DNA from 2 places in the Pantoea sp. B65 genome. Region 1 is predicted to be linked to the other one. Evidence: predicted binding sites of a transcription regulator. Region 1 holds the regulator's gene; the other holds the start of a gene.
What was found. The regulator CRP, encoded in region 1, controls carbon source genes, mostly activating them, when cyclic AMP is high. The targets are predictions, from matches to a motif close to ATGTGANNNNNNTCACAT.
Positions count from the first base shown of each region.

Region 2: the regulator CRP is predicted to act here: its motif matches at 2,635-2,652, upstream of epd (erythrose-4-phosphate dehydrogenase).

Region 1 covers NZ_JAHXPU010000015.1:470,263-475,901, reverse strand. Annotated here, with positions in the region: gene JWF83_RS05005 (DUF3289 family protein) at 1-203, shown strand, start outside; gene JWF83_RS05000 (DUF943 family protein) at 190-654, shown strand; gene JWF83_RS04995 (OsmC family protein) at 727-1,131, opposite strand; gene crp (cAMP-activated global transcriptional regulator CRP) at 1,442-2,074, shown strand; gene JWF83_RS04985 (YccS/YhfK family putative transporter) at 2,140-4,218, shown strand; gene argD (bifunctional acetylornithine/succinyldiaminopimelate transaminase) at 4,263-5,483, opposite strand; gene JWF83_RS04975 (aminodeoxychorismate synthase component II) at 5,572-5,639, opposite strand, start outside.
Region 2 covers NZ_JAHXPU010000009.1:3,754-9,392, reverse strand. Annotated here, with positions in the region: gene JWF83_RS00595 (M48 family metallopeptidase) at 1-233, opposite strand, end outside; gene tkt (transketolase) at 536-2,527, shown strand; gene epd (erythrose-4-phosphate dehydrogenase) at 2,843-3,892, shown strand; gene pgk (phosphoglycerate kinase) at 3,915-5,078, shown strand; gene fbaA (class II fructose-bisphosphate aldolase) at 5,239-5,639, shown strand, end outside.

The DNA.
Region 1 (5,639 bases):
GCTACCATGCAAAATTGCAATACCGCATACAGGATCACTTCGGTCTTGATGACAGTGATATTATTCACCGATTATACCGTCAGTTCCGTATTTTCCGCATCTGGTTTGTTCTGCAACGCTGGGAGGGTTATGGCTTTCGCCCGTTTATCAGTGAGATGAATACAATAAAAACTATTGAGGGCAGCCGTTTTGACAAAATTTAAATGGCTGATTATGACAGTGAGTATCTCAACAGGTATGCTCACTTGGTGGCTGATACTACCGACTAAAATCATTGACGTACATTACAAAAGTGACATCAGGAGCTACTACATTATTGTTAAAAATCTTCCATTCACCGATCGAAGAAAAATTCAATGGTGGGAAAATAATAAGCCACATTTTAAACAGCTATTCCATATCCCTGTTGATGAAAATGGCTATGCCATAAACTTTTGGATTGGGAAGTATAGGTCTGATTCAGGGACAGCCCAGGATAGTGACTTGTTGTGTTTTGACGATATGCAAAGTAAGGACAACTGTATAGCTAAGGATAATCAACCAATGACCATTTGGTTTTCAAAATATACAGATGAAACTATTTATCTCCTGAATAACTGGGATAATAAATATATCAAAGACAATAAAAGTGGCGCTATCCGAAAGCTTCGCTAGCCTGCGGACAGCATCTGAACGCAACAGGACCTGAAGAAGGTCCTGTTCACTTCGCAGGGCCTGGAGAACAGCTTACAGCGCGATAACCTCGTAGCTGTGAGTAATCTCGACGCCTTTGCCCAGCATAATCGCCACCGAGCAGTACTTCTCCGCGGACAGATCAACGGCGCGCGCGACTGCTTTGTCGGATAATGCTTTCCCGCTGACCACAAAATGCAGGTTGATATGGGTAAAAATGCGCGGCGCCTCTTCACGACGGGCAGAAGTCAGTTTCACTTCGCAGTCCGTCACATCGTTACGCCCTTTCTGCAGAATGGAAACCACATCAATTGCGCTGCAGCCCCCCGCCGCCATCAATACCATTTCCATCGGACTTGGCGCTTTATCACCGGAATTGCCGTCCATCAGCACCTGGTGACCGGATGCGGATTCTCCTAAAAATGTTAGCCCTTCTACCCACTTAACTCGCGCCTGCATAACATTATCCCCTAATTCATTCAGTTAACTTCAGAGTACGCTGTAAGCGGAAAAACGGCAACGGCGAGCGATTCACATCATGCTGAAGCGAGACAACAGGAGACACTTGCTGCAAGCTGTGCTACAAACAAAGCTGTAATATTTTCGTCGGCATCGATAAGCACGACGGAAGCGGGACGACATTATGAGCTAAGCTCTGAACAGAAGCCCGGACAACTTTCCTGATGGGAAAACGCTTGAATATTTCAACGCCTGCAGGGAACGAATCCCCCTGTTTTTAGGGCACGATTACAACAGAGGATAAAAGCGAATGGTTCTCGGCAAACCGCAAACAGACCCTACTCTCGAATGGTTCCTGTCACATTGCCATATTCACAAATATCCATCCAAAAGTACGCTGATTCACCAAGGTGAAAAGGCTGAAACGCTCTACTACATCGTAAAAGGCGCTGTAGCTGTGCTGATCAAGGATGAAGAAGGCAAAGAGATGATCCTCTCCTATCTTAACCAGGGAGACTTCATCGGCGAACTTGGCCTGTTTGAAGAGGGTCAGGAACGTAGTGCCTGGGTGCGGGCAAAAACTGCCTGTGAAGTGGCTGAAATTTCTTATAAAAAATTCCGTCAGCTGATTCAGGTTAACCCGGATATTTTGATGCGTCTCTCCTCTCAGATGGCTCGCCGTCTGCAGGTAACCTCAGAGAAAGTCGGCAATTTAGCTTTCCTTGATGTCACTGGCCGCATCGCACAAACCCTGCTTAATCTGGCGAAACAGCCGGATGCGATGACTCACCCGGATGGGATGCAGATTAAAATCACCCGTCAGGAAATCGGCCAGATCGTTGGCTGTTCACGTGAAACCGTCGGTCGTATTCTGAAAATGCTGGAAGATCAGAACCTGATTTCCGCACACGGCAAAACTATTGTCGTGTATGGCACTCGTTAAGCCAGCCTGAAACCACGGCGTGATGCAGTCGCGATCGCGCCGTTTTTTTATGTTGTGATCATCTGATGTGGCGGAGAATTATCTATCACCCGGAAGTAAACTACGCGCTGCGGCAAACGCTGGTGCTGTGCTTACCTGTGGCGGTTGGTCTGCTGCTTGGCGGTTTACAACAGGGTTTACTGTTTTCGTTAGTGCCTGCCTGCTGCAATATTGCTGGTCTTGATACCCCCCATAAACGCTTTTTCAAGCGTCTGATTATCGGTGGCAGCCTGTTTGCCCTCAGCAGCTTTCTGATTCAATGGATGTCGCAACACAGCATCCCGTTGCCGGCGATCCTGTTTGCTATGGCGATGCTGCTTGGCGTCACCGGTGAAATTAGCCCGCTACATGCCCGCCTGCTGCCAGCCTCACTGATTGCCGGGATTTTTACCCTGAGCCTTGCCGGTCATATGCCGATGTGGCAGCCGCCATTACTCTATGTGCTGGGCACCATCTGGTATGGGGTATTTAACTGGTTCTGGTTCTGGCTGTGGAAAGAGCAGCCGCTGCGCGAGTCACTGAGTTTGCTGTATCGCGAGCTGGCAGACTACTGCGATGCCAAGTATAGCCTGCTGACCAAACTGACCGACCCGGAAAAAGCGCTGCCACCGTTGCTGGCGCGTCAGCAGAAAGCTGTCGACCTGATCACTACCTGCTATCAGCAGATGCATATGCTGGCGGCCAACCGTGATAACCACCATAAACGCCTGACGCGCGCCTTTCAGGTGGCGCTGGATCTGCAGGAACATATCTCGGTCAGTCTGCATCAACCCGAAGAGGTGCAGAAACTGGTGGAGCAGAGTCATGCCGAAGCCGTCATCCGCTGGAATGCGCAGGTGATCGCCGCACGCTTGCGCCAGCTGGCCGATGACATCCTTTACCATAAACTGCCCGACCGCTTCAGTATGGAGAAGCAATTGCAGGCGCTGGAGAAAATCGCGCGCCAGCACAGCGATAACCCGGTAGGTAACTTTTGCTATTACCATTTCAGCCGTATTGCACGGGTGCTGCGTACTCAGCGCCCACTCTATCAACGCGACCTGATGGCCGATCGACAACGCCGCCTGCCGCTGATCCCGGCGCTGAAAAGCTATCTGTCATTCAAATCATCGGCGCTGCGCACTGCCGGACGCTTCGCGGTCATGCTGATGTTTGGCAGCTCGATGGCGCTATTTTTTAATATTCCTAAACCGTACTGGATCCTGATGACAATTATGTTTGTCAGCCAGAATGGCTACAGTGCAACGCGCGTGCGTATTCAACACCGTGCCTTAGGCACGCTGGCGGGACTGGTCATCGCCGCGGCAACCTTGCGTTTCAGCGTGGCGGAAGGTTGGGTGTTACTGGCGATGCTGGTGATTACCCTAGTGAGCTATCTGTTTATCCGCAAATTTTACGGCTGGGCCACCGTCGGTTTTACCGTGACTGCCGTCTATTCATTACAGCTGCTGACGCTGAATGGCTCGCAGTTCCTGCTACCACGCTTAATGGATACGGTGATGGGTTGCCTGATCGCCTTTGGCGGTATGGTCTGGCTGTGGCCGCAGTGGCAGAGCGGCTTAATGCGGCGCAACGCCCACGACGCGCTGGGCGCCTATCAGGATGCATTACAAATGCTGCTTGGCAGTCAACACAGCGCGGATAAACTGGCTTATCAGCGTATCCGGGTAAATCAGGCCCATAATGCGCTGTTTAACTCGCTCAATCAGGCAATGCAGGAACCCGGGTTTAATGACCGTTACCTGGCGGATATGAAGCTGTGGGTAACGCACAGTCAGTTTATCGTCGAGCATATTAACGCCATGACTATTCTGGCGCGTGAACATACCATGCTGACGCCAACGCTGGCTGAACGCTGGCTGCAATCCTGCGAGATTGCACTGCAACGCTGTCAGCAGCGACTGGAGTATGACGGTCCGGGGTCGGATAGCAATATTCTGGAAGAGCAGGAGGGACTGCAGCAGGGGCCGGAGACCATTATGGAGCGCCACGTAAAGCGCATTCTCGGCCATCTGAGCGTAATGCATACCATCTCATCGCTGGCGTGGAGCCAGCGACCACAGCACGGACAGTGGCTGGTGAGGAAATTGCGCAAACCGTCATAATATCAGGGTGACAGTTATGCCACCCGGTTAATGCCGCTGGGAAGTTATTTACCCAGCACCTTTTCAACTGCCAGGGCAAAACGCGCCATACCTTCAGTGATATCGGTCGGTTCGATAACCAGTGACGGCGCCAGACGAATCACGTTAGTCCCGGCATTCAGGATCATCACCCCTTCGGCCGCCGCCGCATTCAGGATATCGCGAGCCTTCCCGGCGTGCTGCGGTTTCAGCTCAGCACCAATCAGCAAACCTTTACCACGGATATCGCTGAATACATCCAGCTTCGCATCAATTGCTTTCAGTGCGGCAACAAACTGCTGACGACGGCTTTCGACGCCAGTCAGTACTTCCTCGGTATTGATAATATCCAGTGCGGTTTCGGCAATCGCACAGGCTAACGGGTTGCCGCCATAGGTGGTGCCATGAACGCCAGGCGCCATGGTTGAAGCAATCTCGTCGGTAGTCAGCATGGCGCTGATCGGGAAGCCGCCACCCAGCGCTTTCGCGGTAGTGAGAATATCCGGCGCCACCCCGTAGTGCTCATAAGCGAACAGCTTGCCGCTGCGTCCCATACCGCTCTGCACTTCATCAAATACCAGCAGCGCTTTATACTCATCACAGAGTGCGCGCAGCCCCTGAATAAATTCAGCGGTAGCCGGCATCACGCCGCCTTCCCCCTGAATCGGCTCCACCACAATGGCGCAGGTATGATCGTCGATCACCGCTTTTACCGCCGCCAGATCGTTAAAAGGCACATGCACGATATCAGCCGGTTTCGGGCCAAATCCGTCGGAATATTTTGGCTGACCACCGACAGAAACGGTGAACAGCGTACGGCCATGGAAAGCATTATGGAAAGCGATAATCTTGCTTTTGTACGGGCTGTGACGGGAGGAAGCATAATAACGCGCCAGTTTAAATGCGGCTTCGTTAGCTTCCGCACCAGAGTTAGCGAAGAATACACGCTCAGCAAAAGTAGCGGCAATCAGCTTGCTGGCAAGGCGCAGTGCCGGCTCGTTAGTAAAGACGTTACTGGTGTGCCACAGGGTTTCGCCCTGGGTTTTCAGCGTTTCAACCAGCGCCGGATGGCAGTGACCCAAAGCGGTTACCGCGATCCCACCGGAAAAGTCGATATACTCTTTACCCTGCTGATCCCACACGCGGCTGCCTTTACCTTTCACCGGCACAAACTGCGCTGGTGCATAAATAGGCAAAATAACCTTATCAAATGTTGCGCGTGTTACCGCCATTTTTTCCGCTGACATTCACTACCTCGTCTGATTCTACGTTATGGATACGTGAAATAATAATCACAAAATATGCATAAAAAATCACGCAAAGGCAAATATAAACTTACTGTTTAAGGAAATTAGCCAGTAGCTGATGCCCTTGCTCACTGAGAATACTTTCCGGGTGAAACT
Region 2 (5,639 bases), on a different contig from region 1:
GCAGAAATTTTTGCCAGTCGTTTGGCATACTCGCTGCTGGCGGGTGCAATTTGTGCTTTGCTGTCCATCTCCTGACAGGATTTATTGCTCAGCTCTTTCACCTGTTCATCGCTAAGGGTGGCAGCCTGGAAAGCCTGCGCGCCGGACTGCATTAAAGAATTGGTATCCAGATTCTGGCAACCAGAAAGTAAAGTGGCAATGCTCAATGCCAGCACAGAAGTTCGAATTTTCATTCCATTTATCCCATAAAGGTAACATTCAACGTAACAAGGCAATAAAAACAAACACCTGAAAAAATCTCAGCGTAGCAGATTTTCGCAGAATCATTTTTTTATAGCTGTTTAGCTGGTAAATGCATAGCCGATCAGGTCGCAAAGCGCGAATTGTGCCGGTTTTTTTGCAATATACGCCATGTACATTTCCCCTGTTTTTCATGTACATTGATTGTCGTCTTTCCTTTGGCTTTGCCTGATAACTGATTAATTACAATAAGTTAGGGACGGCGAAGCGAATCACCCCCGAACTGGAGTAGAAAATGCCTTCTCGTAAAGAGCTTGCCAACGCCATTCGCGCACTCAGTATGGATGCAGTGCAAAAAGCCAAATCTGGCCACCCGGGTGCCCCAATGGGCATGGCAGATATCGCCGAAGTATTGTGGCGCGACTATCTGAACCATAACCCAACCAACCCGCAGTGGGCCGATCGTGACCGTTTTATCCTCTCTAACGGCCATGGCTCAATGCTGATTTACAGCCTGTTGCACCTCACTGGCTACGATCTGCCGATGAAAGAGCTGGAAAACTTCCGCCAGTTGCATTCCAAAACCCCAGGCCACCCTGAGTTCGGTTACACCGTCGGTGTGGAAACCACCACTGGCCCACTCGGCCAGGGTATCGCTAATGCGGTCGGTTTCGCCATTGCTGAGCGCACGTTAGCGGCACAGTTCAACCGCGAAGGCCACGATATCGTTGACCATAACACCTATGTGTTTATGGGCGACGGCTGCATGATGGAAGGTATCTCCCACGAAGTTTGTTCACTGGCGGGTACGCTGAAACTGGGCAAACTGGTCGCCTTCTATGACGACAACGGTATCTCCATCGACGGCCATATTGACGGCTGGTTTACTGACGATACCGCAAAACGTTTCGAAGCCTACGGCTGGCACGTGGTGCGCGGCGTTGACGGCCATGACGCTGCGGCGATCAAAGCGGCGATCGAAGAAGCGAAAACCGTTAGTGACAAACCATCACTGCTGATGTGCAAAACCGTCATCGGTTTTGGTTCACCAAACAAAGCTGGCACCCACGATTCACACGGCGCGCCGCTGGGTGACGCGGAAATCGCCCTGACCCGTAAGCAACTGGGCTGGGAACATGCGCCGTTTGTCATTCCACAAGAGATCTATGCTCAGTGGGACGCGAAAGAAGCGGGTCAGGCGAAAGAAGCCGCATGGAACGAGAAATTCGCCGCCTACGCCAAAGCCTGGCCGGAACTGGCTGCTGAATTTAAGCGTCGTAGCGTGAATGCGCTGCCAGCCAACTGGCAGGAAGAGTCACAGAAATATATTGAGCAGCTGCAGGCTAATCCGGCGAAAATCGCCAGCCGTAAAGCTTCGCAGAACGCCATCGAAGCCTTTGGTAAGCTGCTGCCGGAATACCTTGGCGGCTCCGCTGACCTTGCGCCAAGCAACCTGACCATGTGGTCTGGTTCGAAAGCCATCAACGAAGATCTGGCCGGTAACTATATCCATTACGGTGTGCGTGAGTTCGGTATGACCGCCATCGCTAACGGTATCTCGCTGCACGGTGGTTTCCTGCCGTACACCGCGACCTTCCTGATGTTTGTTGAATATGCACGTAATGCTGCACGCATGGCGGCACTGATGAAGATTCGTCAGGTCATGGTCTATACCCACGACTCTATTGGTCTGGGTGAAGATGGCCCAACGCACCAGCCGGTTGAGCAGATGGCCAGCCTGCGCGTAACGCCAAATATGAGCCTGTGGCGTCCGTGTGACCAGGTTGAGTCTGCGGTAGCCTGGAAATATGCTATCGAGCGTCAGGATGGCCCGACAGCACTGATCTTCTCCCGTCAGAACCTGGCGCAGCAGGATCGTACTACTGAGCAACTGGCAAATGTGACGCGCGGCGCCTACGTACTGAAGGATTGTGCCGGTCAGCCGGAAGTGATCCTGATTGCTACCGGTTCCGAAGTTGAGCTGGCGGTGGGTGCTTATGATCAGCTGACTGCCGAAGGTCGCAAGGTGCGCGTGGTTTCCATGCCGTCTACCGACGCCTTTGACAAGCAGGATGCGGCCTACCGTGAATCTGTACTGCCAAAAGCGGTTAGCGCCCGCGTTGCTATCGAAGCGGGTATTGCTGACTACTGGTACAAATACACCGGCCTGAATGGCGCGGTGATCGGTATGACCACTTTCGGCGAGTCGGCACCGGCTGAAAAACTGTTCGATCTGTTTGGCTTTACCGTGGCCAATGTGGTTGCAAAAGCAAAAGAACTGCTGTAACCGCCAGCAGCCATTACTGGCTCTCCGGCGGCACTGAGGTAAAGGCGGCATTTATGCCGCCTTTTTCCTGAATTATTCCTGCAGTAATAACTCTTTTTTGTTCATATTTGTGATGTAGATCTAATATTTTGCAGCATAATTGATCACAATCATTCCCGCTATTCCTGACTTCCTTTATTCTGGCTGAAGCGTTTCAGTTGGCAGTTATGCCAACCTCAGTAAGCTAATTTGCGCGGTAAAATTCCCTGTACAAATTGAAACGGCTGGGACAGGCTATCGGCTGGATAAACAGGTGAATTGTAACGCAGGAGTGATATGACCGTTCGCGTAGCTATTAACGGCTTTGGACGCATCGGGCGCAACGTGTTACGTGCTTTGTACGAAACCGGGCGTCGGGCTGAAATTACAGTGGTTGCCATCAATGAACTGGCCGATGCCACGGGCATGGCGCATCTGCTGAAATATGATACCAGCCACGGGCGTTTTGCCTGGGATGTGCGTCAGGAGCGCGACCAGCTGTCGGTCGGCGACGATAACATTCGTATTCTGCATCTGGCGCAAATTGCTGAGCTACCGTGGCGCGAACTGAATGTTGATGTGGTGCTCGACTGTACCGGCGTTTACGGCAGTCGCGCTGATGGCGAGGCGCATCTGCAGGCCGGGGCAAAAAAGGTGTTGTTTTCCCATCCTGGCGGTAACGATCTGGACGCCACCGTGGTTTTTGGTGTCAATGAGCAAGCGCTGCGCAGCAGCGACCGCATTGTGTCGAATGCCTCCTGCACCACCAACTGCATTATTCCGATTATTAAGCTGCTGGATGACGCCTTTAATATTGAATCCGGCACCGTAACCACGATTCACTCCGCGATGCACGATCAGCAGGTGATCGACGCCTATCATCCCGATTTGCGCCGCACCCGTGCCGCCAGTCAGTCGATCATTCCGGTTGATACGCGCCTTGCGGCGGGGATTACCCGTATTTTTCCGAAATTTAACGACCGCTTTGAAGCTATTGCCGTACGCGTGCCAACGATTAACGTTACGGCCATCGATTTAAGCGTCAGTGTACGCAATGCTGTCAATGCCAGTGAGGTCAACGCCTTACTGCAAAATGCATCAGAAGGGGCATTTAGTGGTATAGTTGACTATACGGAACTACCGTTAGTCTCTATTGATTTTAACCACGATCCGCACAGTGCTATTGTCGACGGCACGCAGACGCGGGTTAGTGGTCAGCACCTGATTAAGACCTTGGTCTGGTGCGACAACGAATGGGGCTTTGCTAACCGTATGATCGACACCACGTTAGCAATGGCCGCAAGCGGTTTCACCCAGGACGCAGTCAGCGTCCGGCAAAACTTATGAGAATCAACCGAGAGGGTTCACCATGTCTGTAATTAAGATGACCGATCTGGATCTTGCTGGTAAACGTGTTCTGATCCGTGCGGATTTAAACGTGCCAGTTAAAGAAGGGAAAGTGACGTCTGATGCACGTATTCGTGCTTCTCTGCCGACCATCGAACAAGCACTGAAACAGGGTGCAAAAGTGATGGTAACCTCTCACCTGGGTCGCCCGACCGAAGGTGAATACAACGAAGAGTTCTCTCTGCTGCCGGTTGTTAACTACCTGAAAGACAAACTGGGTGCCGATAACGTTACCCTGGCGAAAGATTACCTCGACGGTGTTGAACTGACCGCAGGCAAACTGGTCGTGCTGGAAAACGTTCGCTTTAACAAAGGCGAGAAGAAAGACGACGAAGCGCTGTCGAAGAAATACGCCGCACTGTGCGACGTGTTTGTGATGGATGCTTTCGGTACCGCACACCGCGCCCAGGCATCAACCCACGGCGTAGGCAAATTTGCGCCAATCGCTTGTGCCGGTCCGTTGCTGGCTGCTGAGCTGGACGCCCTGGGTAAAGCGCTGAAAGCGCCTGCGCGCCCAATGGTTGCCGTGGTTGGCGGTTCTAAAGTTTCCACTAAATTCGACGTGCTGAACTCACTGGTAAAAATCGCTGACACGGTGATCGTTGGTGGTGGTATTGCCAACACTTTCGTGGCTATCGACAACAATGTCGGTAAATCTCTGTACGAACCTGACTTCGTGGCAGCGGCGAAAGGCCTGCGTGATGAGTTTGGTATTCCGGTGCCTACTGACTCTCGCGTCGGCACGGAATTCTCTGAAACTGCACCAGCAACCGTGAAAAAAGTTTCTGAAGTTCAGGATAATGAAGAGATTATGGACTTCGGCGACGAAACCGCAGAAGCCATGGCAAAACTGCTGAAAGAAGCCAAAACCATTCTGTGGAATGGCCCGGTAGGCGTGTTTGAGTTCCCTAACTTCCGTCGCGGCACTGAAATCATCGCTAATGCTATCGCTGACAGCGAAGCATTTTCTATCGCTGGCGGTGGTGACACCCTGGCAGCAATTGACCTGTTCGGCATTGAAGATAAAATCTCCTACATCTCTACCGGCGGCGGCGCATTCCTCGAGTTCGTGGAAGGCAAAGTGCTGCCAGCGGTAGCCATGCTGGAAGCGCGTGCTAAGCAGTAATTTTTGCGGCAGGGGTTTTGCCCCCTGCCAGTACGTTTTGCCTGCGATACCCGTTATGCTTCAGGCTGCGGTGCGCTGGCCGCGCCCCGCCTGATTCAGGCTATAATGGGCGAAACTGAACCAACTTTTTTTATACTGCCAACGAAACAGGACAAATAGCATGTCTAAAATTTTTGATTTCGTAAAACCAGGCGTTGTCACCGGTGATGACGTACAGAAGGTTTTCCAGATTGCGAAAGAAAACAAATTCGCACTGCCAGCAGTTAACTGCGTCGGCACTGACTCAATCAATGCCGTTCTGGAAACTGCTGCCAAAGTTAAAGCACCGGTTATCGTCCAGTTCTCTAATGGCGGTGCTGCATTTATCGCTGGTAAAGGCCTGAAATCCGATGTGCCACAGGCTGCGGCAATTCAGGGCGCAATCTCTGGCGCACACCACGTGCATCAGATGGCAGAACAGTATGGCGTGCCGGTAATTCTGCACACCGACCACTGTGCGAAGAAACTGCTGCCATGGATCGACGGTCTGCTGGACGCCGGTGAAAAACACTTCGCCGCTAC